Linked DNA regions of Idiomarina loihiensis L2TR. The protein of the gene in region 1 interacts with the protein of each later gene in a pairwise test. Links are inferred from orthologs where the notes say so. Each region holds a gene or a part of one and is shown on either strand. Other genes may lie near its edges.

Region 1 (15,271 bases):
ATTTGTTAACGGGTAACCTCAAATGGATCCACAAATTCTGGCTTCACAGCTACGTCATCCTAGTGGAGAGCACGCCTCTGAAGTCGCTTTAAACATGAACAGTGCAAACGGTCAGTTGAACGTAAAGTGCATAGATCTTTTAAACCTACAAAATTCGGAGTCACTGCTGGAAATTGGTCCCGGCAATGGAGTTTTTGCTGCTGACATAATCAAACGGGCTGATAACCTCTCCTATACTGGCGTTGATTGGTCAGCAGATATGGTTGCCGAAGCGAAACGCATGAACGAAGATATAGTGACTTCGGGGCAGGCAACATTTCAGCAGGGCAATTCCTCTCAACTCAATTTTGATAACAATGTATTCGATAAAGTTCTGACCGTTCATACTCTCTATTTCTGGGACAATCCACTTGAGCACTTAGTGGAAATTCGACGTGTTCTTAAACCTCAGGGGCTATTCTGTCTCGCTTTTGGCGAGAGTTCATTTATGAAAGATTTGCCCTTCGTGCCTTATGGCTTTGAGCTCTACGATAGGGAACTCGCCTGTAACTTGTTGCAAGACGCGGGGTTCAGATTACTCAATGCGGAATATTATGCAGAGCAGGGCGTGAGTAATACAGGTGAAGTCGTTGATAAAATAATAAATATTATTATCTGCAAAGCTTAATTAGAAAGCTGGAAAACTTTTTACCGACTCAGTTACAGGGACAAAACTTGACCAATTTTAAATACATTCTGGTTCTTACTTTATTGGTAAGTGCTTTCACGTATGCGGACGATACTGCGATCGCAGAGGACAAAGAAAAGTACTGTGATTTTAACTTATATTTACCAGCAAAGAGTGAGGGAGCCCCGGATACCTTACTGTTAGAGCGTTCTGACCTTAGTTCGTTAAATACAACTACCGACAATAATACGGTTCAATGGACAATAGAAGTGGCCGACCATGCGCTGAGTAAATGGAAAGCCGCGAGTAAAGAGCATATTGGTTTACCCATGCGAATTTATTGTGGTGATGAATTGATATCAAGCCCCGTTATCAGGGCACCACTTGGAAAGAAGTTTAGAGTGACCGGAATGGACGAGGGCGCTCGTCGCATACGTTAGTTCCTCCAGGCCGTTATGCAGAAACTTAGGGTTAAGTTTCTGTAAAGGTGTCCACAACTGTATTGGAGCTGGGTATTAAGTTGGGTAAACTCAGTTTACAAAATGACAACACGGTGCCAATGGAAGGTGCATAGTAAGTTTTCTTCCGTTAGCTGTATTATGAAGAGCCGCGCTATTACTAATAAGGGAATGTCTTATGTCTATGCACGAGTTTGAAGACCTGGTTGAGTCGTCGGTTAACTGTCTGGCTCAGTCGAAAACAAAGACGAGCCAGGAACTGCGCTCGCTATTCTGGAACCTCTATCAATTTCAGGAATGTTGGGATACTGGTTTTACTCATCTTCGTGTTATTGACACTTTGTTGAAACACAACTTTGTTTACCAATTTAAACTCACCCAACACCCTGACTACGCCGCGCATAAAGCCTTTTTCGATAGCGTACGCGAGTTTACTTTTATTGGACTGCACCCAGAAGAAAAGTGGAACGGCGAGACAAACCCCACCGTGGGTTACATTGAACCACCTTACCTATATTGCGATGCTGGCTCACCGCTCTGGCAGAAATTCGTCGAAGCAGGCTTGCTTACGGGCGACGATGCATTGCCGCCGGTGGAAATGGCTATTCAGGATACGGCAAAAGAAGTCATTGTTGAGGCAAAAGAGCAGAGTAACCCTGAATTAGTCAGCCTGTGGTATTCCGCATTAGGCTTATATTTATGGTCTTTTCACGAGGAAGCGCAGCTGGAAGAGGCTAAGTCGGATGCATCCATTAAGGCAATTAGAGGTATTGTTCAGGAAACCGGAGCGCTTGATCTTGATCCGGGTCATGGCTTTTTACAGCAACCGCCGCCGGAAGCTTTAGAAGAATATCCGTACTTGTTCTGGTGGTTTCAAATAAACGAGTAGCACACAAAGATGTACCAAAAAAATAGGTAGGGAAACAGTGAATATATACAAAGTTTTGGGTGTTGCCTTTGTCAGCGCAATGCTGAGTGCTGGTTGTGCAGACAGCAAGGAAGCTAAGCAGGAGGGTCGAACTGTGTATGAGCAAATTCAGCAACGCGATGAACTTCACGATGCCCGTTTTGAAATATTAAAAGGGCTTGAGGACGAAGAGCTCGGACGTGCACTGTACGGTCAGGAAATGTCTAACTTCCAATGGATGATGGACGTTTTTGTCTTTTATGCCGGGATAGAAAAAGTTGAATACACTCAGCCGGAGTTTTTCCATTTAAACCAATACAGTGACAGAGATGCAATGACTGACGCGTACTTGCAGAGCCTGGTAGCGGTAAACAGTTGGAAACACCTCTCTTGCATGCAATATTCAAACGAACAGGGTTTTACTCTGAAGCCTGGCTTTGAGTTTCCGTTTCGTTACAGTCTGACATACACCAATATGGTTTTCGGCAACGGTGATACCCTGGGCTTCCCTGAATATGCGAGCTTTCCTGATATGGCAAATAATAAGCAGGCATTGGGCGATATTGTCGATACGCGTGAAGAATTTTGTTTCACCGAGGCACGCGATGAGAAGTCCCCCAGACCAGTTGCTGTAAAAGGAGAGTTTTATGCAGAGTTGCCAGAACAGATAATTACATTTGAACTCAGCGCTGAAGATGTAGGCGGAACTTTGGAGCGAGACGGCTTTTTAATTAACGTGCTGGAGTTTGGAGAAGACTATTACGTAGTTGAAATTAGTATTGAAGACGGCACCGACCCTTCTAAATTGTTCGGAAATGAAGATGTTCTTGCTGAGGCCGTTACAGCCAATGGGGATTATCTCGCTTGGCGGTCAACACGACGTCGGCCTACGTCTGAGGTTTATCAGGAAAACGACCTGCTGGAAGAGGTAATAGCAAAGGCTAAACAGGGAAATATCGATTTAGAAGCTGTAAAAAAGGATTTTGAGGCCTGGCAAAAAGACAGTAAAGAGGCGCGCGCTGGTAAAATATATTTAGGCAGAGCCTTTAACGGACAAGTAGAAAAAGGGTTGTTAACGCTATTAGTGTACGGTGAAGAAAGCAAAAAAGTGGAACGTGAGTTGGAGCTTCCTGTGCTTGATATGCCATATTCCCGGACTTATGAGATTAGCTCGGGTGATATACCAGAGATTGAGCTAACGGCTCCTGTTTACAATGATCGTCTGCCTGTTACAGCATCCCGTACCGAATTAAATGCACAAGAAATTTCAGACTTAATGACACTACTACATTTCCGAGGATATGAGTTCGACGATCCGAAAAGACAGGATGTTGAAACTCCTGGAGTTATAAGGTGGTTTTACCCCAATGTACAAAGCGATGTGTTTATTGAAAGTGGCAACCGGGTCGCGGCATCTGCAATGGCCGGTCATAAGTTCTTTGATGAAAATAATGAGCCAGTGCAGGATGCCGCTGAAGTTGAGTTAAAGAAAAGTGGGAGCCTCGAAAACACGGACTTAGAGAGCATTGAATTTGCTTATGACTTTAAAGCGCACAGTATTGATTATTATCCAAAAAGGTTCACAACTAAACCTGCTCGCTTTAAAGCTGCGCTTCCGGTGCTTATCGCACCTAATCTGACGAAAGAAAGCTATGCTAAAGACGAATTGCCGCAAGGCGTAAGTCTAAAAGGTAACCGACTCATTATTGACTACGCGGAGTTTGAGCCGCGTGAAACGATAAAAAGAAAAGCGTACGAACAAGAACGTCGTCGGAATGAGGTTTTTGTTAAGGATAGCAAGGGATACCTCAAGGAAATAACGAGGCAGTCTTTTGTGTATGCTCATGGTCGGAACAAGCCACCGGTAGATGTTTACTATTTTTATGGCGAGCCCGAAACCTTTGAAATTTGGTATATGGGGGAGGCTAAATTTATCGACTATGACGTAGATATTGACTTGAATTCTACTGGCACGCAGAACGCAAAGTAGTTTATAGGCTTATAGCTTTATTGCTCTGCGCTAGCGTTCGCGGCTTAAGTTCGATAAAGTAGCGGGCACGAAAATCTCATGGTTACTCATTACAGTCATCCTGATACACAGCTTTTTTACCTGTGCGTCTGTGGTTGGCCATATGGAAGACGCAAGCCACAGCAGTGTGGATGTTGTTTTTGATGTAAACCATGGTTTGGAACATAGCCCGAATTCTTCATCTTTAGATCTTGAGCAGGGGCACGACCACCAGTTTCATGCGCACGTTAGTTGCATTACTGGTTATGGCATTAGTGTCTCTGCTTGTCCCGTTATTACCGAAGCTCAACCTACCGCTGTGATTTTTGATAAGGGTTTAGCCCATCAACCGGCGGTTCCCCCACCAAACGCTTAATCTCCATTTCTACCGTCATTTTTAAATAGCGAACAATTGGAGAAAAAACATGAAGCGTTTGAGCTTCGTGGTGGTCTTTCTGGGTGCCATATTGGTGTTTCCGGTTAGTGCTGCCGCGTCAGATTTAACTTTAAGTGATGCATTAAACCGCACGCTGAAGAGTAACCCCGATTTACAAAAGTACGATTACCAACAGCAGGCCGCCGAGGCACTGACTCTGCAGGCTGAGTTTTCACCTAACCCGAGAGTTGGACTGGAAGTTGAAAACTTTGCTGGCTCTGGTGAAAGCTCCGGTCTGGATAATGCGCAAATGACGTTATCGTTCTCTCAGGTCATTGAGTTAGGAGAGAAACGCCAGCAGCGCATTAATGCGGCAACAGCCGAAGAAAAAGTGCAACGGGCCGAGTTTGAATACCAGCGCATTGAGGTGCTGGCACAAACAACACAACGCTTTTACCAGGTACTCAAGTTGCAGGAGTTTATTAGCCTTAGCAAGCAGCAACTCCATCGTACGGAGAGTCTGTTAGAAACAGCACAGGAGCGGGCAAATGCCGGCGCGGTTCCAAACTCTGAGGTAACCCGTATCCAACTTCAGCGCGAGAGCCAACGGGCTGATATAGAGGAACTGAAAGGCCAGTTGGCTAAAGCGCAGGCAAAGCTCAGCGCAATGTGGGCTGAGCAGCCAAACTTTAACCAAGTTTCGGGGACTTTTTATTTCCCCTTAAAGTTGCCGAAGCAATCCGACGTTCTAAATGCAGTAAATAAAGCGCCTGAATATTTACGCCTGTTAGATTCCGAACACTTATTGCAGGCTCAGGCAAAGGCGTTGGAAGCAGACTCTACCTCTGACTTAAGTCTCGGATTTGGCTTGCGTTACAACAATCAGTCGGATGATACCGGTTTTGTGGTTGAAGCTTCGATGCCATTGCAACTGCAAGATCCTAATATTGGGCGTATTCAGCAGCGTCGGGTTTTGCATCAATCGAACCTGCAGCAGCAGAAACTGGTGCGAACTCAGTTGCGCTCGCTGGCACTGGCGCTAATAAACAGCCTGCAAACCCACCAAAACTACCGACAAAAAGTGAAAGACACGCTATTGCCATTGGCACAGCAACTGGTCGAACAAACGAACCAGGGCTATGTGCGCGGTACGCATTCGCTATTGCAGGTGCTGGATGCGCAAAATGAGCTAGCTCAGCTCGAGTATCAAAGAATTTCGCGGGAGCACGCCATATACAGCGATGTCATTCAGCTGGAACGTATGACCGGACAAGCATTTTTAGGAGAACAGCAGTGAAATTATCAACTTACTTTTTAGCAGCTGCTTTGTTGGCTGTCTGTAGTTACACCCACCAAATCTGGGCGTCGGAAGATGACCACCATGAAAAGTCGCATACCGAACTGAGTGATAAAGCCATTGAAAACGCCGACCTGAGCATGGGGCAAGTTAGCTCTCAACGCATGGCTGTGACTCAAACCGTATTCGGTGTAATTGCCCCGGAGAATAACAATATTGCGCATATTAGCGCCCGCTATAAAGGCATTGTGAGTTCGCTTAATGCCAATATCGGCGACTCAGTTGAAAAGGGCGAGGTACTTGCCGTAGTCGAAAACGTCAGTACAGGTACCAGGTTCAGTGTAGTCAGTCCCATTAGTGGCGAGGTTTCTGAACGATTTACTAATGTTGGTGAGTTAGTGGATCAGCAACCTTTATTTCAGGTAATTAATACCGCTTCAGTTTGGGTAGAGTTGTCAGCTTTTCCCGAAAACGTGGAAGCAATGCAGGAAGGTCAGACTGCCGAGGTATATGACTTACACCACCATAAAACGGTAAGCGGTACAGTATCTTACATTGCACCTCAGATGACCGGCGGTCACATAGCCCGGGCACGCGTCGTGTTGCCCAATAAGTCAGGACATTGGCGGCCGGGTATGCATGTTAAAGCGGATGTCACAACTGACACCTTTACTGCCAATGTCGCGGTTGAGTCCGATGCGATTCAGAACTTGAACGGAGAGACCGTGGTTTTTATCCGCGAAGGCAATCGGTTTGAAGCCAGTGAAATTAAAACCGGTCGCAAATCGGGTGACTACGTGGAGGTTCTTTCGGGGCTTGAGCCAGGCGCTGAGTATGTCATTGGCAACAGTTATTTGATTAAAGCCGACATTCTCAAACAAGGTGCAGGGCACAGCCACTAAGGGGACTATCATGATTGATGCACTCATTCGCTTTGCGGTTGAACGCCGCTGGTTAGTGGTGGCCGCTACCTTTTTGATTGCGGCTGTTGGTGTGTACAGCACCATGAAACTGCCAATTGATGCGGTGCCGGACATTACTAATGTGCAGGTACAGGTAAATACCGAAGCACCAGGTTACTCACCGCTGGAAACAGAACAACGTATCACTTACCCGGTAGAAACGGCTATGGCGGGTATTCCGAAGCTGGATTATACCCGCTCAATTTCTCGTTATGGCTTGTCTCAGGTAACCGTGGTATTTGAAGAAGGCACTGACATTTACTGGGCCCGGCAACAAATCAGCGAGCGGTTGCAGCAAGTTAGGGGTGAGCTGCCGCAAGGCGTTGAACCCGCAATGGGACCCATAGCCTCCGGTTTGGGAGAAATCTTTAACTACGTTGTCAGATCAAAGCCCGGGGCAACCGGCGCAGAGGGTAACCCTTACACTGCGGAAAGCCTGCGCACCATACAGGACTGGATCATTAAACCGCAGTTGGTAAAAGTACCTGGGGTTACCGAAATAAACAGTGTCGGTGGTTATGAGAAACAGTACCAGGTGGCACCTGACCCGGGTCGTATGCTGGCTTACAAAGTGACCATGAAGGACTTACTCAGAGCTTTGGATTTGAACAACCGAAACGCTGGTGCCGGTTACATAGAAAAGAACGGGGAACAATGGCTGGTACGCTCGCCGGGCCAGTTAAAATCTCTGGAAGAAATTGGCAATGTGGTGGTATCCAAGCGGGACGATGCGCCGGTTCGGGTTCGCCATGTCGCAGAAGTCAAACTGGGTAAACAACTGCGTACCGGTGCGGCTACATCTAATCAGGAAGAAGTGGTTCTGGGCACCGCCATGATGCTGATTGGCGAGAACAGTCGCATAGTGGCACAAGCCGTTTCAGAAAAACTGGAACAAGTTCAGCAAAGCTTGCCGGATGGCGTGGTCGCCGAGCCCATTTATAACCGTACTACCCTGGTGGATAAAACCATTGCCACGGTTGAGAAGAACCTTTTTGAAGGCGCGGTTCTGGTTGTTGTGGTTCTGTTTATTCTGCTCGGGAATATACGAGCGGCCTTGATCACCGCATGCGTTATCCCGCTTAGTATGCTGTTTGCTATTACCGGAATGGTCACGAATAAGGTGTCCGGCAACTTGATGAGTCTGGGCGCGATAGACTTTGGCATTATTGTCGATGGGGCCGTTATTGTAGTGGAAAATGCTCTGCGACGACTGGGTAATGCGCAACAGCGGTTAGGAAGGGTGTTAAGAACTCAGGAACGCCTGATTGAGGTCATGAAAAGCACGCGTGAGGTATTTAACCCGGCAGTATTTGGCGTTCTCATTATTATGTTGGTGTATCTGCCTATATTTGCATTAAGCGGCGTGGAAGGAAAAATGTTCCATCCTATGGCTTTCACCGTAGTTGCAGCGCTGCTGGGTGCCTTGATTTTCTCGGTCACTTTTGTTCCTGCCTCTGTGGCTATCTTTGTCCGTGGCAATATTAAGCACGGCGAGAACAAAGTCATGCGCGGCGCTCGTAAAGCCTATCAACCGGTGTTACGAGGTGCGTTAAAACTTCCGGTGTTTGTTATTGCTATCGGTTTCGGTCTATTTGCGGTTTCTTTGTTTCAGGCAAGCCGTATGGGAACGGAGTTTTTGCCGCAACTGGACGAAGGCGATATTGCCATGCATGCGCTGCGAATTCCGGGCACAGGCTTACAGCAGTCGGTCGATATGCAAAAAGATGTAGAAGCCGTGGTTGCTGAATTTGCCGAAGTAAAGCGCGTCTTTTCTAAAATTGGTACACCGGACGTGGCAACGGATCCGATGCCACCGAGCGTGGCCGATACCTTCATTATGCTGAAGGAACGCAAAGACTGGCCCAATCCGGATAAAACGAAAGAGCAACTGGTCAGTGAAATTCGTATGGCGGTACAAGAGTTACCCGGTAACAAGTACGAATTTACCCAGCCGATAGAAATGCGGTTTAACGAGCTGATTGCGGGAGTGCGGGCCGATCTTGGTGTACGTATATACGGCGATGACCTTGAACAACTCAAACAACTGGGTGACTCAGCGGCGGCTATTATCAGAGAGGTTCCGGGGGCTTCCGGCGTGCGCGTTGAGCAAATGACCGGCTTACCTATCTTGTCTGTTGAGCCTAAGCGAGATCATTTGGCGTTGCTGGGGCTTACGGTTGCTGATGTACAAAGTACACTGAAGAGTGCTGTAGGCGGTATTCAGGCCGGGGTTATTTATGAAGGTGACAAACGTTTCAAATTATTGGTTCGGCTGGACAATGACTGGCGGCAGAACATTGAAAAATTGAAACAACTGCCGGTAGATGTACCTGCGGCAAATAACCCAGAGCTACAGTACGTGCCGTTAGGTGAAGTGGCTAAACTGACTTTAGCTAATGGGCCTAATCAAATTAACCGCGAAAGTGGTAAACGGAATGTCATTGTCAGTGCCAACGTTACTGACCGCGATTTGGGCTCATTCGTTAATGCGGTTCAGGAGAGTTTAAACATAAACCTGGATATTCCGACTGGTTATTGGATTGATTATGGCGGCACTTTTGAGCAGTTGCAGTCAGCGTCACAGCGCTTAAGCCTGGTGGTTCCGTTAACGCTGTTGCTGATTTTAGGTCTGCTGTATAGCGCCTTCGGTTCTTTAAGCAGCGCATTGATTATCTTTACCGGAGTGCCGCTTGCATTAACTGGCGGAATTTTCGCTTTGTCATTGCGAGGGATGCCTCTGTCTATTTCTGCGGCGGTCGGTTTTATTGCTTTGTCCGGCGTCGCGGTGTTAAACGGGGTTGTTATGCTGTCTTTTATCCGGCAGTTACTCCGTGATGGCTTACAGCTGAAAGACGCTGTATTTGAGGGAGCGCAACAACGTCTGCGACCGGTATTAATGACCGCTCTTGTCGCGAGCTTAGGCTTTGTTCCTATGGCATTTAATACTGGTACAGGAGCAGAGGTTCAACGGCCTCTGGCCACCGTTGTTATTGGCGGTATTATTTCGTCAACGCTTCTGACGCTGGTTGTTCTACCCGCGTTGTTTTATTTGGTAAATCGATTTAAACAGGCGAAAACGTAATTTTATTAATGCTTCCGAATAAGCGCGTTCACCTCGAACGCGCTTTTTTATTGATTTACCCTTAACAAGCAAGTTTAACTTTATTAACATGCTTGAAACATCAAGTTCCGATTATAAGCGACTATTAAGGAAACACCATGAACTCAGGCGCGAAGGCATTAGCTGCTAGCGAAACTAAATTCGACCGCAAAGCCTTTACCATTTTATTTTCCGTTCTAAGTTTACTTTTCGGTGTGGGAATTGGAGTAGCAATAAGCACGGTAGAACTAACCGGCAATTCTGAAATGTACGCTCAACTTGCTTTTAGTCTGATACCCGCAGCTGTTATTTGGACATATGTTCTTTTTCATTATCTAAAACGGTTTGATGATTAAGCCTCGATCATTAAAAACGGATTGGAAAGGGACAATAATGGAAGATAAAAAAGAATACGCTAAGTACGCCGGGTTTCGAATTCGCTTTGCAGCGATGTTAATTGACGTTGTTATCTTGGTGATTTTGTTTTCAATACCCGTTGGATTTATCTACGGTCAGGAGTACTGGCAAGGTGAAAAGCTGATATACGGCTTCTGGGACGTACTGATTAACTACGTTATACCGGCCATACTGACTATCTTTTTCTGGATTAAGTTCTTAGGAACACCCGGTAAAATGATATTGAAATTACGGGTAGTGGATGAGCATACTGGGGGGACCCTGAGTATAGGGAAAGCCATCGGCCGTTATTTTGCTTATATTCTCTCTATCCTTCCGGTTTTTCTAGGCTTCTTCTGGATAGGTTTTAGCGACAAAAAGCAGGGCTGGCACGATATATTAGCTGGTACCGTAGTGATCCGCAGCGAATCTAAAGGGCCTTTTGAGTTTAGATCTTAGCGTTTTTTGCTATATTCTGGAGCCTAGCCGCAGCACCCCGAAAGGTCAGTTTTCTCACCCGCTTTTACTGCTCGTGCATCGCGAATAATGCGTATTGCAGAGCGCAGCACAATTAAAGCAATGACTGTGGCTATGACTAAGTCCGGCCAGGCCATATTAAGCTTAGCAACCAGCAGAGCTGAGAGAATTACCCCGCCGTTCATTATCATGTCGTTGCGCGAGCATATCCAGCTGGCACGAATGTTAATATCGCCATTGCGCGAGCTGTACAGCAAAGCGAAACAAGCGATATTAACGGCAAGAGCGAGCAGGGCAACCCAGAGCATCATGTTGGCGTTAGGCTGGCTGCCAAAAATTAAACGTTGTAACACATCTGCCAAAACCACAAGTGCCAGCACGGTTTGCAGTGTGCCGTTAAGAATGGCGGCGTTGGCTTTGTATTTTATGGCTTTACCAACAGCATACAAACTAACTGCATAAACCAGAGTATCCGCCAGCATATCTAATGAGTCGGCAAAAAGCCCACTGGACTCTGCTAACCAACCCGCAATAAATTCAACGAAAAACATCACTCCGTTAAGAACCAGCACGGTCCATAATAATGTCCTTTGTGCTTTGTCGATGTGTTGTTGTGCGGTGGTGCCACAGCAGGACGACATAAAGTAACTCCGAATAGGTTTTAGCTGGCGCTATACTAGCAAAAGTGCTTGGTTGGAGACAGGTGGCGTGCTTTTTATTTGTTGTTAAGGTCGTCTTTCGGTATACTACTTTCCCGTCTGAATGCAATCCCAAATTTGACCTGACCAACTAGGTATCACATGGCGACAAACTATATTTTCGTAACCGGCGGAGTTGTATCCTCGCTGGGTAAAGGCATTGCTGCAGCCTCCCTGGCGGCAATTCTAGAAGCACGGGGCCTTAACGTTACTATCATGAAGCTGGATCCCTACATTAACGTAGATCCGGGTACCATGAGTCCAATTCAGCACGGTGAAGTTTTTGTCACCGTAGACGGAGCTGAAACCGATCTTGACCTTGGTCACTACGAGCGTTTTATCCGCACCCGTATGACCAGCAGCAACAACTTTACCACCGGCCGTGTCTATGAAGACATTATTCGCCGTGAGCGTAAAGGTGAGTTTTTAGGAGCGACCATTCAGGTCATTCCTCACATTACCAACGAAATTAAGCGTCGTGTTATTGAAGGCAGTAAAGGCTTCGACATTGCCATTATTGAAATTGGCGGCACGGTGGGTGACATTGAGTCACAACCTTTCCTTGAAGCCATTCGTCAGTTGGGCACGGAAATTGGTCGTGACCACACCTTATTTATGCATCTGACCCTGGTGCCATTCTTAGGCGCTGCGGGTGAGGTGAAAACCAAACCGACTCAGCACTCAGTGAAAGAACTGCGTTCTATTGGTATTCAACCAGATGTATTGGTGTGTCGTTCGGATCGCTCCTTACCGGCAACAGAGCGTTCGAAAATTGCTTTGTTTACCAATGTAGAAGAGCGAGCGGTTATTGGCTTGCGCGACGTAGACAGCATTTACAAAATTCCTTCTATGTTAAAGGCCCAGAGTTTGGATGACATAGTCACCAAGCGCTTTAATTTAGATTGCCCCGAAGCCGACTTGCATGAATGGGAAGAGGTTCTGTATCAAGAATCTAATCCGAATGGTGAAGTGACCGTCGGTTTTGTCGGTAAGTACGTTGAACTGCCGGATGCCTATAAGTCGGTGAACGAAGCGCTGGCTCATGCCGGCCTTAAAAATCGTTTAACGGTAAACATTCGTTACATCGACTCTCAAGACTTAGAAACCAAAGGTACGTCTAAGCTTGAAGATGTGGACGCTATTTTGGTGCCAGGCGGTTTTGGTGATCGTGGCATAGAGGGCAAGCTTATTGCGGCAAAATACGCACGCGAGAATAACATTCCTTACTTAGGCATTTGCTTAGGCATGCAAGTGGCAATGATTGAATTTGCCCGTAATGTTGCTGGTTTAACCGGCGCTAACAGCACTGAGTTTGATGAAAATTGCAGTGACCCGGTAGTTGGTCTTATCACGGAATGGATGGACGCCAGTGGTCAAAAAGAACTGCGCGACAAGCATTCCGACTTAGGCGGCACGATGCGTCTTGGTTCACAGGAATGTCATTTAGAAAAAGGTTCTAAAGCGCTTAAAATGTATGGCAAAGAAACCATTGAAGAGCGTCACCGCCATCGCTACGAAGTAAACAACCATTACATTGAGCCGCTGGAAAAAGCTGGCTTAAAAATTACCGGTTACTCGCACGATAAGCAGTTGGTTGAAATTCTGGAAAACCCGAAACACCGCTGGTTTGTGGCAGTACAGTTCCACCCGGAATTCACTTCAACGCCGCGTGACGGGCACCCGTTATTTAAAGGCTTTATAGAAGCTGCTGGCGAATTTCATAAAGAGCGTTTGGGTTAATAACCCGGCTAATGATTAAGCATTAAACAGGATTTAAGCATGAGTAAGATTGTTAAAGTTGTTGGTCGTGAAATTATGGACTCCCGTGGTAACCCGACGGTTGAAGCCGACGTTTACCTGGAGTCTGGCCACATGGGCCGTGCGGCAGCACCAAGTGGTGCATCAACCGGTTCACGTGAAGCTCTGGAGTTACGTGACGGCGACACTTCTCGTTACTTAGGTAAGGGTGTTGAAACGGCAGTCGCCAATATTAATGGCGCTATCGCTGAAGCCTTAAGCGGTATTGATGCGATTAACCAGGAAGCTGTCGATAACATTATGTTGAGGCTGGACGGTACCGACAATAAAGAAAAGTTGGGTGCTAACGCTATTTTAGCTGTGTCTCTTGCTGTGGCGAAAGCAGCGGCTTTGAGCAAAGGCATTGAGCTTTACGAACACATTGCCAACCTGAATAACACCAGCGGTAAATACAGCATGCCACTGCCAATGATGAACATATTAAACGGCGGTGAACATGCAGATAATAACGTGGATATTCAGGAGTTCATGATCCAGCCGGTTGGCGCTGAAAGCTTCAAAGAAGGCCTGCGTATGGGCGCTGAAGTGTTCCATGCTCTGAAAAAGGTTCTGCAGAAGCGCGGTTTAAGCACAGCGGTTGGTGACGAGGGCGGGTTTGCGCCTAACTTGGCATCTAACGAAGAAGCCTTGCAGGTGATTGTCGAAGCGGTTGAAAACGCGGGCTATAAAATGGGCAGCGACATTACCCTGGCTTTGGATTGCGCTGCATCTGAATTCTACCGTGACGGTAAATACGAATTGTCTGGCGAAGGTAAGTCCTTTACGGCAGAAGAGTTTGCCGACTACCTGGCAGAGCTTTGCGACCGTTACCCAATTATTTCTATTGAAGACGGCCTGGACGAAAGCGACTGGGACGGCTGGAAAGTCTTAACCGAAAAACTGGGCAGCAAAGTTCAGTTGGTCGGTGATGACCTGTTTGTGACCAATACGCGTATTCTGAAAGAAGGTATCGACAAGTCGATTGCCAATTCAATTTTGATTAAATTTAATCAGATTGGTAGCCTGACAGAAACCTTAGCAGCCATTGCGATGGCGCGTGAAGCAGGTTACTCGGCGGTTATTTCTCACCGTTCGGGTGAAACCGAAGACGCCACTATTGCCGATTTGGCAGTAGGCACCGCAGCGGGTCAAATTAAAACCGGCTCGCTGTGTCGCTCTGACCGGGTTGCTAAGTACAACCAATTATTGCGTATAGAGGGCGATTTGAATGGCCAAGCGCCTTACCGCGGACGACAGGAAGTCAACGCTGGCTAATCAACAGGCGGACATATTTCAGCCGCTGGCACAGCAGGGCGATTTTGCCGAGCTGTGCTCAGCGCTGTATGAACGTGAATTACCGCAACTGGCACAGGTTAATGATATGCCTGTTGCGGCTCTGCAACGTCGTTTAGCCAGTCTCCCGCACTATATTCGTCACGCCGCTCATGGTTGCCTCAATGCAGTGCAGTATTCGCCGTTAAAGTTGGATGTTCAGAACGCCAGCTGGCAGGCTCCTCAGCCAACAAAATCTCCTTCAGCCGGTATATCTGCCGAAGGGCAGAGCCAATGGTTTGCTAAACATGCAGCTTTGGGTCTGGTGGTTCCTGTTCGTTATCAAACTCCTGAATTTACGACCATAATGCTCGACAGCATCGACCGTGTGGATCCTGATAAAAAGCGTCTGCATCTGAATTACCGTGGCTGGTTTGATTTTACCGGGCAGGGTGAACATAGTCAGGATACCTTACTCAAGCCTAATAAGCGTGTTATGACCGCAGCCAGCTGTGGACATCAGTGGAATCATAAAGGGCGCGTTAACCCACGCACCTTAACGCTGCGTGAGTTGTTACTGGTGGCTACTCTGGACTGGAAAAAGTTTCAGGTGGCATTGCGGATAGCTCGTTAAGCCAGTCCTGCCATACCGGTTGTAATCCTTTCGCTTTTATTGCCTGCGCCACTTCACTTACTGGCCTGTCGTCATCTATGGAAAACTGTTCCAGCTCTTGTTGCTCGTTGGCGTAACCGCCGGGCTGAGTTTTCGATTCGGCACTGACCGAGGTCACACCTAGCCGAAACAACCCATCACGAAGCGCCTGCTGTTCGCGGGTGGAAAGGCTGAGTTCTACAT
Region 2 (15,232 bases), 1.7 Mb from region 1 along the record:
CACTGGTCGGATGCAGCGCAACCGTAGAATCTAAATCGGCCTTAGTTGCCCCCATCTTCAAAGCAACGGCAAAGCCTTGTAATATCTCGTCCATGCCTTCACCAATACCGTGAATGCCTACCACTTTCTCTTCTTTACCATGGCATACCAGCTTAAAGTAGCTAAGGGCGCGGTGCGGGGTAATGGCATTGTACATGGCTGCGAACGATGACTTATACACGGTAATGTTGTCTTCGCCGAATTTGAGCTTAGCGTCTTCCTCGCTCAGACCAACGGTACCAATGGTCGGGTGGCTGAACACAACGGTCGGAATGTTTTCAAAGTCCATATGTGCGTTTGGCATGTTGTTAAACAAGCGCTCCGCCAGTAAGCGTCCTGCTTTTATAGCAACCGGTGTAAGTGCTGCGGCACCAGTATTATCGCCTACAGCGTAAATACCTTGTACGTTGGTATTCTGGAATTTATCGACGTTAATAAAGCCTTCGCTATCCAGTTCTACACCGGTGCATTCCAGGTTAATTTTATCGGTGGATGGCACGCGGCCTATAGCCCAGACTAAGCAGTCGAAGCCGTCCATTGTCTGACCACCTTCAAAGTGCAGCGTTAACGTACCGTCGTCTTGCTTAACCACTTCACGAACGGTGGTTTCTGTATGAAGTTCAGGGCCGTCCTGCTTCATGCGCTCCAGCAAACCATCGGTAATATCTTTATCAAAGGTGCGTAATGGGCGGTCACGACGTACCATTAAGTGAGTGTCAGTGCCTAAGGCATGAAACACGCCGGCAATTTCAACGGCAATATAACCGGCTCCAATAACGGCTGCTTTTTTAGGCTGTTCCGTCAGGGCAAAGAAGCCGTCAGAGTCTATACCATGCTCTGCGCCCGGAATTTCAGGGATCATGGGGCGCCCGCCGGTGGCAATGGTAATATGGTCAGCGGTAATCTTTTCTCCGTTAACCTCTACTGTTTTGTGGTCAACGAATTTCGCAAAGCCTTCTATAAACTCAACGCCATTACCTTGAAAGCCGCGATGGTAACCACCGTGAATGCGTTCAATATAGGCTTCGCGGTTTTTAACCATAGTCGCCCAGTCAAAACCTTTCTGTTCAAGCTCAAAGCCGTATGACGGCGAGTATTTTATGGCTTCAGCAATATGAGCGCCGTACCACATGACTTTCTTGGGAACACAGCCCACGTTTACGCAGGTGCCGCCAACGTGTTTCGCTTCAATAACGGCGGCTTTCGCGCCACGAATGGCTGCGCGGTTGGCTGAGGCTATGCCGCCACTGCCGGCACCTATCGCAAGATAGTCATAATGTCTGCTCATACTGCTTAACTCCTGTGCTTAATTCCAAAACTGCGGATATCTTGAATAAAAACCCCGCATCTTGCAAATAAAGACGCGGGGTTGTCATGTTTTTTATACCGATAGCGGTAATCGAAAGATCAGTTCATTACTCAGATGACGAGCGTTCGCCGGCTGGTAAGTTCTCTTTCACAAACTCGGTCATCATGGTGCGTAAATGAAGGGTTGTACCTTCACCTTCGTAAATACCATGAGAGCGGTTCGGGTAAGCGAAAAACTCAAACTGTTTACCGTGTTTAATGAGCTCATTGACCAGGCGCTCGCTGCCCTGAAAGTGAACGTTGTCGTCGCCTGTACCGTGTACTAACAGTAGGTCGCCTTCGAGGTTTTCAGCGTGAGTAATGGCTGAGGTTTCTTTATAACGCTCGGCTGACTCAGGCAGTAAGCCGGAGTAACGTTCCTGATAAATGGTGTCGTACAGCGTTAAATCAGGTACTGGTGCCAGCGCCATACCCATGTGGTAGCTGTCAGGGTAACGGAATAACGCATTCAGGGTTTGTGAACCGCCGCCGCTGTGTCCCCAAATGCCTACGCGGCTTTCATCAATGAAGTCCCAGCGTTCCAGCATTTGTTGCAGCGCATCGTATTGGTCGCGTACGGTAACAACGCCCAGGTTCTTGTAAATAGAACGGCGCCAGTCAAAGCCGCGTGGTGATTTGGTGCCGCGGTTATCAATAGACGCAACAATATAGCCCTGCTGTGTCAGCATGGTGTGCCATAAATACAATGAGCCGCCCCAGCGGTTGGCCACTGTCTGCCCCCAGGGTTCGCCGTAAACGTAGAACAAAATGGGGTATTTTTTGCTGGGGTCGAAGTCAGTCGGCTTCATAATGTAGCCGTCCAGCTCTAACCCGTCACGAGCTTCCACCCGGAAAAACTCAACCGGTTGTTTCTGCACCTGATCAACCGCTTGCTGTACCTCGTTATTGTCAACCACCGTACGAATAACTTCATGATCCGGCAGTGAAATCATATTAGTAACCGGAACCTGGTTAACCGAACTAAAGGTATGTTCAGCGTATTTGGCGTCTTGCGAAATGCTGTAACTGTGGGTGCCGTCCATGTCCGGGGTCAGACGTTCTAAGCGGCCGCTGCCGTCTAAGCTGGCGCGGAACAGATAACGCTCCAGAGGTGTTTCCGGTGAAGCAATAAAATAGACCCAGCCGTTTTCTTCGTTTACCCGCAGCACTTCAACCACGTCCCAGTTACCGCGGGTAATCGCTGTGGTTCTGCCAGTATCACGATGCACGCGATAAATATGGCGATAACCGCTGCGTTCGCTTAACCAGGTAAATTCGCGACCATCATTTAAAAAGTGAATGTCGTCCACATATTCGGCCCACGAGTCGGTGCTCTCGCGTAACAGCTCCTGACTGCGACCGGTTTCAATATCGCTGATAAAAGCGCGATTAATGTGCTGTTTGCGGGTCAGTTGCTGAATTAACAGTTTTTCGCTGTTGCCAGCCCAGTTCATGCGCACCAGGTAATGCTGGCGAGGGTCACCGGGAATATCCATCCATTTTGTCTGACCGCCACTGGCCGGCATAACGCCAATGCGCATAGCAGCGTTAGTTTCACCCACTTTCGGGTAAGGGAATTTTTTTAACGTTGGGTAGAGTTCGTCGGTGTTGTTGATCATGGTGAATACTGGTGTGCCTTCGGTGTCCAGCTGCCAGTAAGCAATGTGCTGCCCATCCGGACTCCAGCGGAAACCGTCGCGCAGGAAAAACTCTTCTTCGTTAACCCAGTCGAAGGTGCCGTTAACGATAGTGTCGCTGCCGTCGCTGGTCAGCGCGCTGACAGTGAAGCTGCTAAGGTCCTGTACATAAATGTTGTTCTGCATAACGAACGCGACTTTTGTGCCTTGCGGATTAAACTTGGCAAACTGCAAAGTCGACTCGGGCGCATTACCACCCAGTTGGCGTAATTCGTTGTTGCTGCGGTCCAGCACCCAGTAGTCGCCCAGAGTATGGGTACGCCACGAACGCTTGGTATTGGTGAAAATGAGTACTTTGTCGCCATCGTCTGACCAGACGTAATTGGCAATATCCAGCGCTTTGCTTCTACCTTTAGGGGTAAGCTGTTCAGCACTGACTAAAACCGTGCGTTCGTTGGTTTCAGGATGATAACGAACAATATCGCGACCATCTGCCGAGTTGGACTGCTCTAAAGTCGTATAACCTGAACCGTCTTCCAGCCAGCGAGTTGGAGCCGGGCGGTCAATATTGAAGGTATCACTGGCGAATATTTTCTCCGCTGTCAGCTGGCTAACACCTGTTACGTCAGCTTTATCGGAGTCCGCAGTGGATTGTCCACCCAGGGTACTACAGGCACTTAAGGTAATAATAGCCGTTAATCCGGCCAATAAGCGTAAAGATCGAAAAGAGGTGTCAGACATGACATTTACCTTTATTCTGATTTATTAACGAACTGATAATACCGCAAAAAACGCAGGAAACCACATAAGCGTGGTTGAAGACTAGCGCAAAGCCCCAATATCCATTGTAAGCATTTTGAAAAATTGAGGTAAAAATGAGCCATAACCCGCTATTAGAACAGAGCCAGCTTCCGGACTTTGAGCAAATTAAACCCGAACATATTCAACCCGCTGTTGAAGAGTGCATACAGCACGCTCGAAAAACCATTGATGAAGTACTGGAACATGGTGATTTTAGCTGGAATGGTTTGATTGAACCTTTGACCGATGCGGATGAAAAGCTTGAGCATGTCTGGGCACCGGTATCGCATTTGAACTCCGTATTAAGCACGCCTGAACTGCGTGAAGCGCATGACAGTTGCCTGCCATTGTTGTCGGACTACGCAACCTATGTAGGACAGCACAAAGGCTTGTTTGACGCTTATCAGGCACTGCGTGAAAGTGACGAGTTCGACAGTTTGACCGAAGCTCAGCAAAAACTCATTAACGACACCTTACGTGATTTTCGTTTGTCGGGTGTGGATTTACCCGAAGACAAAAAGAAACGTTATGCTGAAATTTCATCGCGGCTGTCTGACTTGTCTTCAATCTTCAGCAACAACTTGCTGGATGCCACCCACGCATGGACTTGCCTGATTACCGATGAAAGCCGCCTGGCTGGCTTGCCGGAAAGCATCAAAGAAGCTGCAAAAGAAACCGCAGCAGACCAGGAAAAAGAAGGCTGGTTGTTCACTTTAGATATTCCAAGTTATCTGCCGGTCATGTTGTACGCCGAAGACCGGGAGCTGCGTAAAGAAATGTACCAGGCTTTTGTGACCCGCGCGTCGGAAACTGGGCCTAATGGCGGGGAGTTCGATAACTCTGAGGTTATGAACGAAACTTTGGCTTTGCGTCATGAAATGTCGGAACTGTTAGGTTTTAACGACTTTGCTGAAATGTCACTGGCGACGAAAATGGCTGAGTCGCCGGAGCAGGTATTAGGTTTTGTGCAGGATCTTGCCAATAAGTCTAAAGCACAGGCGAAAGCCGAGTATGCTGAAATTGAAACCTTTGCGGCAGAGCAAGGCGTGGAGAAAATGGAAGCCTGGGATGTTCCTTACTTTAGTGAGCAGTTAAAGCAGCAGCGCTACTCTATTTCCGATGAATTATTACGCCCTTACTTTCCTGAGCAACAAGTGCTAAACGGTTTGTTTGAGGTGGTTAAGCGCCTGTTTGGCATGACGGTTAGCGAGCAAAAAGACGTAAAAACCTGGCATGAGAATGTGCGTTTCTTCCGCATTCACGATGCCGACGGACATTTGCGTGGCAGCTTCTATCTGGATCTCTACGCGCGTTCAGGCAAGCGAGGAGGCGCCTGGATGGCGGATTTTGTCGGCCGCAGAGTGCACGCCGATGGCGAATTGCAAAACCCGGTGGCCTTTTTAACCTGTAACTTTAGCAAGCCGGTGGGTGGTAAGCCTGCACTCTTTACTCACGATGAAGTGCTGACATTATTCCATGAATTCGGTCATGGCTTGCACCACATGTTAACTCAGGTCGATACCGCTGGTTTGTCTGGTATTAACGGTGTTGAATGGGACGCTGTTGAGCTGCCCAGTCAATTCCTGGAAAACTGGTGCTGGGAACCGGAAGCGCTGGCATTAATATCCGGACACTATGAAACCGGTGAACCGCTGCCACAGGAGCTTCTGGAAAAAATGTTGGCTGCGCGCAATTATCAGTCGGCTATGCAAATGATGCGTCAATTGGAGTTCTCGCTGTTTGATATGCGCATTCACCACGAGTTTGACGAAAACACGGGTGCGCGTATTAGTGAAATTCTGAGTGAAGTGCGTCAGCAAACTTCGGTACGTATTCCACCGGAGTACAACCGTTTTCAGCATAGCTTTGGTCATATCTTTGCTGGCGGCTATGCGGCAGGTTATTACAGTTACAAATGGGCTGAAGTGCTGTCGTCTGATGCGTTTGCGCGCTTTGAAGAAGAGGGCATATTTAACGCTACAACCGGGCGCGACTTTTTACATGTCATTCTGGAACGTGGTGGCAGCCGTAAAGCCGCAGATTTATTCCAGGAATTTCGTGGTCGCGAACCGAATGCCGAAGCTTTGTTACGTCATAGCGGCATAGCTGCCTGATGCTATTGCATCAGGTGCGATATTGAAATCACAATTGTGTGGTATTTCGGCATTGTACCTGACATGAATGTCTGGCTACGGTAGGGCATCAGGCCGCGGTAGCCAGGACCAGGTTAACGAGACCAATTAAACCAAACACGAATAGAATGGTAAGAATAACGCCAATGATGATGTAGGCTTTCGGGCTACCATGCTGGAAGTCTCGTTGGCGGTTTTTTTCTGTTTGCACACCCAAAAATGCCGCCAACACACTCATAACCATACTAAAGACACCTGGTTTAGAGGTTTTATTTTCGGTAGATTCAGACATTAATCAGTGTATTCGTTTTGATAATGTTTTTTGTTGCTGTCGCTTGAACTCGAGATTAACTCAATCAAGTCGAAGAAGTGAAATTGTACGGACCGGCTGTCGCCTTTTAACCAGCTAAACCATGTCACTTGCTCGGCAGCTAACTGACATTCAACAGAGGTGTTACTGGGTTCTATTTCAGTGACAAGCTGCTGGCAGCGCTGAGTGGGGTTTTGCTGAGCAACGAGCGAGGAAGGATTCACGATAGCAAGCGCAGTAAACGCAGCTAATGCTAGTGATGTTATTATTGTTAGTAATCGCATGAAAGTCCCTCTCAAGTCTTGATTGACTAATTTATCAGCGATTTTGTAAAAATTCTAGTCATCATTGCGAATTTTTTTGTCATGGGTTAACTGCTACAATAAGCATCATTTTGAAATAGGTCAGGAAAACGAACAATGAAACCACTAATTGCACCGTCGATACTGTCCGCGGACTTCGCGCGGTTAGGTGAGGAAGTTGACGCGGTATTGAACGCTGGTGCCGATGTCGTGCATTTTGACGTAATGGATAACCACTACGTGCCTAACCTGACGATAGGTCCTATGGTATGCAAAGCGTTACGTGATTACGGAATTGAAGCGCCAATTGACGTGCATTTAATGGTTAAGCCTGTTGACCGTATTATTCCAGACTTTGCCGAAGCCGGGGCTTCTATCATTACTTTCCACCCGGAAGCATCCGACCATGTTGACCGGACTTTACAGCTTATTCACGAACAGGGTTGCCAGGCGGGTTTAGTGTTAAACCCTGCAACACCGCTGCATTACCTTGATCATGTTATGGACAAAGTGGATGTCATTTTACTGATGTCGGTTAACCCAGGTTTTGGTGGACAGTCTTTTATTCCGTCAACGCTTGATAAGCTCAGAGCGGTGCGTAAACGAATTAAAGCAAGTGGCCGCGACATACGCCTGGAAGTGGATGGTGGTGTTAAGGTTTCAAATATTGGTGAAATTGCAGAAGCTGGCGCGGACATGTTCGTTGCTGGTTCAGCTATTTTTAATGCGGATGATTACGCCAGTGTCATCCGGACAATGCGCGATGAAATCGCTGCGGTAACAGGTTCTTAGAGGAAACAGTAATGTCGAAACCAATTGTGTTAAGTGGTTGTCAGCCGTCGGGACAGTTGTCTATTGGTAATTATATTGGCGCATTACGTCAGTGGGTTAATATGCAGGACACTCACGATTGTAAGTTTATGCTGGTTGATCAGCACGCCATTACTGTACGCCAGGACGCCGAGAAACTGCAGCAAGCAACTCTTGATGGACTGGCTTTGTACCTGGCTTGTGGCCTTGACCCGGCAAAAAGTACGGTGTTTATTCAGTCGCACGTGCCGGAACATTCTCAATTAGCCTGGGTGCTTAACTGCTACACGCAAATGGGCGAGCTAAACCGCATGACGCAGTTTAAGGATAAGTCTCAGCGTCACGCTAGTAATATTAATGCGGGTTTGTTCACTTATCCGGCGCTAATGGCGGCAGACATTCTGTTGTACCAGGCGAATGAAGTGCCGGTGGGAGATGACCAGAAGCAGCACCTGGAAATGACGCGTAATGTTGCTGAACGTTTTAATAACTTGTATGGCGATATTTTTACGATTCCGGAACCAATGATTCCAAAAGTCGGGGCGCGGGTGATGTCACTGCAGGAACCGACTAAGAAAATGTCAAAGTCGGACGATAATCCAAATAATTTTGTCGGCTTGCTGGAAGAGCCGAAGAAGATTCTGAAGAAAATTAAGAAAGCCGTTACCGACTCTGATGAGCAGGCGCGCATTTACTTTAATCAGGAAGAAAAGCCGGGCGTCTCGAATTTGCTTAGCATTATGTCAGCTGCCACAGGTAAGTCGATAGACGAGCTGGTACCTGAGTACGAAGACAAAATGTACGGGCATCTAAAGGTGGATGTGGCGGAATCTGTGGTTGCCATGCTGGAACCGATACAGCAGAGGTATCACGCAATGCGTAATGATCAGGCATTTTTGCAACAGGTTATGAAACAAGGCGCTGATAAGGCACGTGAAGCCTCAGCAAAAACTTTGTCAGATGTTTATAAAGCGGTAGGTTTTGTACCTTACCCGGGATAAATTTAACTATGGTGGATAAATCTCCGGAACAGCGCGAAAAGGAGTTGCTAACCAGTGTTGAAACCATGGCTAACATTGGCAGCTTTTGGTATGAACCCGCGTCCGGAGATTTATATTGGAGCCCTCAGTTACGAGAAATTCATGGTGTAGCCCAGGATGAACCTATTACTTATGAACAGGCAATGGCGTTTCACCTTCCTGAATACCGTGAAAATATTGAGCACCTGGTCGAGCAAAGCTTTCAAAATCACCATAGCTGGTCTGCAGAAAGTTGTCTTAAAGACAGAGACGGAAGAATTCACTGGATTGCTATTACGAGCATTACCCGAACGCTGAAAAATGGTGACATGGCACTGTTTGGTGCCATTCAAGATATTACGGTTAAAAAGTACCGTTTGCAGCAGTTACAAGAGCAAGCCAACACCTTGCGCAGCACACTGGACAATTTACTGGATGCGGTTATTACCATCGACAATAACGGCATGATTATTAACTTTAGTGTGCCGGCTGAGCGCATGTTCGGTTACAGCGCCGCTGAAGTGAAAGGTAAAAATGTCAGTGTGCTAATGCCTGAGCCCTATGCCCGTGAACATGACCGTTACATTAGCGCTTATCAAAAAACAGGCCACGCCCGCATTATTGGTATTGGCCGCGAAGTTCAGGCTAAGCGTAAAACCGGAGAAGTGTTTCCTATTGATTTGGCGGTAACCGAGGTAACTTATTCTGGTGAAACGCAGTATGTCGGTGTTATACGGGATATTACCGAGCAAAAAGAAAATGCGCGTAAGCTCGAATATTTAGCAAACTTTGATGAGCAAACGGGGTTGCCAAATCGTCACCGTTTTCTTGACTTGGTTGAGAAACGTATTGAAAGCCAGTTACCCATTGTTGTCGCTGCCGTTAATATTGATTATTTTAACCGCGTTAACACGATTCACGGCCACGAGGAAGGTGACCGCGTTATTCAGCTAATTGCTCAACGAATGAGAAAAACCATTGGCGATTCGGGCTGGATAGCGAGAGATCTTGGTGACAGATTTTGGGTGGGGGTTATGCAGGACTCTACCGAGACCAGTCTGGCTATTATTGATAAGCTGCACGGCGTACTGCGCGAGCCGTTTAAAACGGCATTCCAGACGCATTATCTCACCGCAAGTGTCGGTGTCAGTTTAAGTGGAGGTGATGAAAATGCTTCCGGACTGCTGTCACAGGCCGATACGGCAACGTCTAATGCACGACATAGCGGCCGGGATAAAGTTGCGGTACACCGAGCTGAAATATCCAACTCGGTTGTAACCGATGCCGAAACCGAAGTGGCCTTACGAGCGTCTTTGGGTAAAGGGCAGTTCGAATGCTGGTTGCAGTCTAAAGTGGATACCAACGGTGTTGTTCGTGGTGCAGAGGCTCTAATGCGTTGGCGCAACGAAGCCGGAGAGATCATTCCTCCAGATCAATTTATTCCAATTGCGGAGCGTTTTAAGCTGATTATTCCTATGGCTAAAGAATTGTTGAGTCAGGTCGCTTTCGTTGTGCGGCAGCTGAGCGATAAAGGGCTTAATGATCGTATAGCGGTGAATGTCAGTCCAATTGAGTTTTTACAAGACGACTATGTCGAGACGGTACAAAGAATATTTGCCGAACAAAATGCACCGCTGAATCAACTGACCATTGAAATTACTGAAAACTTACTGTTAGCTGACCCTGAAATAGTCGAGCAAACAATGTCGCGGCTTGCCGAGCTCGGCGTCGTATTTTCTATTGATGACTTTGGGACTGGGTATTCTAATTTCATGCGCATTCAGCAACTGCCAATAGGCGAGCTAAAAATAGACCGAGAGTTTGTTCAACTGGCGGAAGTGAATGACAAACATATGGGTCTGCTGCTGGCTATGCTGAATATGACTAAATCTCTATCGGTTTCCTCGGTAGCAGAAGGCGTAGAAACTGAAACTCAGGTTAAATTGCTGAAAGAAAATGGCGCTGATTTATTGCAGGGGTTCTACTTTGCCCGGCCAGTCCATTTTAAAGACTGGTTAAGCGAGCGGCTGTCCTAGCAGTATGATTGTTTTAATTGATAACTTTGATTCATTTACTCACAACCTTGCACGCTACTTTCGGGAATTAGGCGAAGACGTTAGTGTTTTCAGGAATAATGAATTAACCCTTACCGACATAGAGCAGTTAGCGCCGCAAGCACTTGTTATATCACCTGGCCCCTGTACTCCCAACGAGTCGGGAATATCTTTAGCTGCTATTGAGCACTTTCAGACTAAGCTGCCAATATTAGGTGTGTGTCTTGGTCATCAGGCATTGGCACAGGTTTTTGGTGCAAACGTTGTTCGGGCAGAAAAAGTTATGCATGGAAAAACCAGTGTGATTAAACACTCCGGCGAAGGACTTTTCCGACAGCTGAATAACCCATTAGAAGTGACCCGTTACCATTCCCTTGTTGTTTCTCCTGAAAGCTTATCAACAGATTTTGTCATTGATGCCGATACAGGAACCGAAAAAGGTCAGCGCGAGATTATGGCAATAAGGCACCGGCATTTGCCGCTGTTTGGTGTTCAGTTTCATCCCGAGTCTGTGATGACAGCACAAGGACATAATCTGTTAGCGAATTTTTTACGTTATATACGATAATCAGTAAGTAGTATTTTCTCTGCTTATTCAACATAATACTGCCGCAGTTCAGCTAATACCGAGGTAACATGTTCCACTTTTTTGCGGGTACCACAGAAGGCGGTAGTAATGATCCCGCCCTGCGCTTAGAAAAACGCTTTATCAACTATCTGATAAGCTTTCCGTTTGCGCGTAAAACTCGCTCAAAAGAAGATGGTACCGACGATGAAGAGCATGAGCAGCGACGTAAGCTTTTAGAAGTTGAGCGTCTGAATTACGAAGAGCGCGACCGTAAAGCGCAAGCGCGCCAACGTTACGCCGATCGTATTTCCGATGAATTGCATGAAGAGATTTATCATCGTGCGTTGAAAACCATCGAAGATGGTGACTACATTCGCGAACGCTTGATCCCATTACCTGAAAAGCTACCTGAATTGCTGGATACGCTTAGCATGAAAGCTGCTTCTATGCGCCGGATTGAATCCGTTGTGCAAGGTATGGACTGGTTTCATACGGGGTTAATCCGTACGGTCAATCAACCACCGTTTATCGACCGGAATAAGCAGGTGAAAATTGATAACCTTAGGGTAGCCATGAGCTTTGTGGGCACCGAAAACCTACGCCTGCTGGCTCCTGCTTATATTATGCAAAACTGGCTGCCGCCGGCCACACAACCCTTCACCTTATTCCGTCGCAAAATTTGGGAGCATTCCCTGGGTACGGCTATTGCTGCACACAATATTGCGGTAGAGCGTAACCTGCGAGATCCGGTTCTAGCCTATACCATTGGTATGTTCCATGAACTGGGGAAAATTGCCTTAACCAAGCTGTATTTGCGTTTATTTGATGATGTGCAGCGCGAATTCGCTATGCAAAGCGTTAACGATAAGTCACCCGAGCGCCACAATACTATTGTCACTTTAACTCCTGACGAACGCTTTCTACGCGACTTAATGCTGGAAAAGGATAAAGACGTGAGTTATCTGGTTGCTGAAGGCTGGGGGTTAAAGCGTGTTCCGGTAAGCAAACACTTATTGGCTTTTACGCAAAGCAAAACGAAAGACAAAGGCTATGAATCTGAATACGCGGAAGCCTTAGCCCAAGCTAATGCTTATTGCGAATTCAGAATGCTGCGGGAAGTGGACCTTGCCAGTCTGGAAGAGGGTAAACATCTACTCAATAAGCATTCAATAACATCAGAAACTGTTGCTCGCTTGCACAATGTGAGCTTAAAACGCCCGCCAATTGTCGTGCCTGAATAGAGAGGTCAGCACTCAAACTCGGTGTCGATTAATAAATGCTCGAACACTTTACCGATATGCGCTTCCTCGTCAGTGAAGCGCACGCCAACACTTATCATTCCATGCTCTTTGCGCTGATTCATAATTTGACCTGAAAGAGTCAGAGGCTCTTTCTGAGAACCAGAACCAATACTGATTTTTATATTCATATGAGTGACATTACCTGTCTGGTTCTGCGCCTTAAACACAATTCGACACCCGGCAGAAGAGATATCGACGATAACACCACTGGCCAATTTCTTTTTAGCGTTAGTCTGGCTGCCGTCAGCAGTAACATCAACTGGAATGTGTGTTCGAACCCTCCGCTGTGCGCGTAGTGCGCGATTCTCAATTTCTTTCGGATAATCCAGATACAGCAACCTGAACGGGATATTTGAGACGGCCCGGATCTTTGTTTTAAACGCCAGGCATTCACCCGCTTCTCCCTCTAAAACCAAGCGAACAATAACCGGGTTGCCTTCATATAACACATCGGCATAGCTGCCGTCAGTGCGTGGATTCGGCTGTTTTAACAATAAATAGTTACCGGTATCAAAGCCCACAACCTGAAGTTTTGTACGTACCTTGGTCGCCGAAGAAAACTCAACATCAATTATGTCGCCCGGACGTAAGTAGGTAAGCTTTAACTGTGGTTGAGATGAGGCGTTCAGGGGCAGAGTCTGATTTTCCATAACGTCTTTTCCAGCCGAACATTTATTCAATAATTCAGGCTAAATTAACACCAATTGAAAATCAATGTAATTCTGCGTAGTTAAATGTTAATTCAGGGGGTACATTTCTTCTGCGCTAAAAAATAATGACTAAAGATTCATAGTTTCAGCATGCATTAGCATAACTATTCGTATCTTATGCAAGAAAAGCGTAAACCCTCGGGATTAGGGATTTATAACCGAATTATCACAGACAAACTGCACAAATTTTGGCATAATAGCCGGCTACTTTTAGAGATGAATTTGTTGACACCTTTGTTAACTCGCTAAGGCGATAAGGACGAGAGTAATGACAGACAATAAGACAGTAAACCGTGAAATGTTTAATGATGTAATGGTTCCAAACTACAACCCGGCATCGATGATTCCAGTTAAAGGAGAAGGTGCTCGTGTTTGGGATCAAGAAGGTCGTGAGTATGTCGACTTTGCCGGTGGTATCGCTGTGAACTGTCTTGGTCATTGCCACCCAGCGATGGTGTCAGCCCTACAGGAACAGAGCCAGAAGCTGTGGCATCTAAGTAATGTTTTTACCAACGAACCGGCAATTCGTCTGGCGAAGAAATTAACCGAAGCCACCTTTGCTGATCGCGTTTACTACGCTAACTCAGGTGCTGAAGCCAACGAAGCGGCATTAAAGTTGGCGCGTCGCTGGGCAATTGAAAAGCACGGTGAGCATAAGCAACAAATTATTGCTTTTACCAAAGGTTTCCACGGACGCACCTTCTTTACCGTAACCGTGGGTGGCCAGCCAGCCTACTCTGACGGTTTTGGTCCAAAACCTGGTGCTATTGAGCATGTGGATTACAACAACATCGACGCGCTTAAGGAACTGATTTCCGACAAAACTTGCGCGGTAATGATGGAGCCATTGCAAGGTGAAGGCGGCGTAGTAAGCCCTGACGTGGAATTCGTGAAGGCGGTACGTGAACTGTGTAATGAAAACGACGCGTTATTGATTTTTGATGAAGTACAAACAGGCTTTGGCCGTACCGGTAGCCTCTATGCTTATGAACAGCTGGGCGTAACGCCGGATATTCTGACTTCAGCCAAGGCTTTAGGCGGTGGTTTCCCTATTGGCGCTATGCTGACAACAACGGAAATTGCTGAGCATCTTAAACCTGGTACTCACGGTAGTACTTACGGCGGTAACCCACTGGCATGTGCTGTATCAGAAGCGGTATTTGATGTTGTGAATACGAAAGAAACGCTGGACGGCGTGAAGCAACGTGAGCAGTGGTTCAAAGAGCAACTGGCCGCAATTAACGAAAAATATAACGTGTTCAGCGAAATTCGAGGTCAGGGCTTATTACTTGGCGCGGCAATGAATAAAGAGTACGAAGGGCGTGCGCGCGACTTCTTGCTGGCCGGTCAGGAGCATGGCGTGATGGTACTGATTGCCGGTGCTAATGTGGTGCGTTTTACCCCGTCACTGGTTATTTCTGAAGAAGACATTAAAGAAGGCCTGCAGCGCTTTGAAAAAGCTGTTGCTCAGGTCGTCGGTCAATAACTGAGGCTGTTTTATGTTGCTAATCAGACCCATTAAGCCGTCAGATTACGAAGCGTTATATCAGTGCGCGATTGAATCCGGTCATGGTTTTACTTCCTTACCGGTAGACCAGTCGCTGCTGGAGCGCCGCATTAATGCGGCGCAAAAAGCATTCGCTAAAGACACCGTTGAAACACCGGGCGATGAAAGCTACCTGTTTGTTATGGAAGATACCGAAACCGGTACTATTGCAGGTGTCAGTGGTATTGAAGCTGCGGTGGGTTTGAATGAAGCCTTCTGGCATTACCGTTTGGGTAAAGTTGTGCATCATTCAGAAAAGCTTAATATTTATAATGCGCTGGAAACCTTAACCTTGTGTAATGACTACACAGGTGTTTCTGAGCTATGCACCCTATTTTTGCGTGAACCCTACCGGCACAATATGAACGGACGTACTTTGTCTCGTTTCCGTATGCTGTTTTTAGCGCAGTTTAAACAGCGTTTCAGCGACTGGGTAATAGCCGAAATGCGCGGTGTTTCAGATGAAAATGGGGATTCGCCATTCTGGAACTGGCTGGAAGAGAACTTTTTCTCGATGGACTTTCCTAAAGCCGATTACTTAAGCGGCATTGGTGATAAAGTCTTTATTTCTGAATTGATGCCACGCTTCCCTATTTATACCAACTTGTTGAGTAAGGAAGCGCAGGCGGTTGTCGGTAAAGTTCACGACAATACCC

Evidence for each region.
Region 2: the proteins of eno (region 1) and rpe interact in binary tests that used the Escherichia coli proteins (3 or more experiments, as listed by UniProt). The link is inferred for Idiomarina loihiensis L2TR from one-to-one orthologs.

What each region holds. Positions count from the first base shown.
Region 1 is NC_006512.1:827,515-842,785, reverse strand. Bases 12,323-15,271 are described here. They hold eno (phosphopyruvate hydratase), read left to right. Parts: upstream 12,323-13,125; coding sequence 13,126-14,418; downstream 14,419-15,271. Other genes in these bases: thiH (2-iminoacetate synthase ThiH), read right to left, coding at 15,000-15,271; IL_RS03920 (hypothetical protein), read left to right, coding at 14,372-15,049; IL_RS03930 (CTP synthase), read left to right, coding at 12,323-13,086. Also shown: IL_RS03985 (class I SAM-dependent methyltransferase), read left to right, coding at 23-667; IL_RS03980 (SecDF P1 head subdomain-containing protein), read left to right, coding at 715-1,107; IL_RS03975 (hypothetical protein), read left to right, coding at 1,304-2,014; IL_RS03970 (hypothetical protein), read left to right, coding at 2,052-4,022; IL_RS03965 (hypothetical protein), read left to right, coding at 4,165-4,416; IL_RS03960 (TolC family protein), read left to right, coding at 4,466-5,713; IL_RS03955 (efflux RND transporter periplasmic adaptor subunit), read left to right, coding at 5,710-6,615; IL_RS03950 (efflux RND transporter permease subunit), read left to right, coding at 6,626-9,757; IL_RS03945 (hypothetical protein), read left to right, coding at 9,895-10,131; IL_RS03940 (RDD family protein), read left to right, coding at 10,169-10,630; IL_RS03935 (cation transporter), read right to left, coding at 10,654-11,289; more of IL_RS03930, read left to right, coding at 11,449-12,322. UniProt on the Escherichia coli protein: Catalyzes the reversible conversion of 2-phosphoglycerate (2-PG) into phosphoenolpyruvate (PEP). It is essential for the degradation of carbohydrates via glycolysis.
Region 2 is NC_006512.1:2,482,217-2,497,448, reverse strand. The notes cover bases 5,613-8,522. They hold rpe (ribulose-phosphate 3-epimerase), read left to right. Parts: upstream 5,613-6,685; coding sequence 6,686-7,360; downstream 7,361-8,522. Other genes in these bases: IL_RS11935 (bifunctional diguanylate cyclase/phosphodiesterase), read left to right, coding at 8,388-8,522; trpS (tryptophan--tRNA ligase), read left to right, coding at 7,372-8,379; IL_RS11950 (hypothetical protein), read right to left, coding at 6,248-6,550; IL_RS11955 (DUF2970 domain-containing protein), read right to left, coding at 6,027-6,248; prlC (oligopeptidase A), read left to right, coding at 5,613-5,938. In the rest of the region: gorA (glutathione-disulfide reductase), read right to left, coding at 1-1,327; IL_RS11965 (S9 family peptidase), read right to left, coding at 1,455-3,764; more of prlC, read left to right, coding at 3,899-5,612; more of IL_RS11935, read left to right, coding at 8,523-10,433; IL_RS11930 (anthranilate synthase component II), read left to right, coding at 10,438-11,019; IL_RS11925 (HDOD domain-containing protein), read left to right, coding at 11,088-12,260; IL_RS11920 (flagellar brake domain-containing protein), read right to left, coding at 12,266-12,970; IL_RS11915 (aspartate aminotransferase family protein), read left to right, coding at 13,299-14,516; astA (arginine N-succinyltransferase), read left to right, coding at 14,530-15,232. UniProt on the Escherichia coli protein: Catalyzes the reversible epimerization of D-ribulose 5-phosphate to D-xylulose 5-phosphate.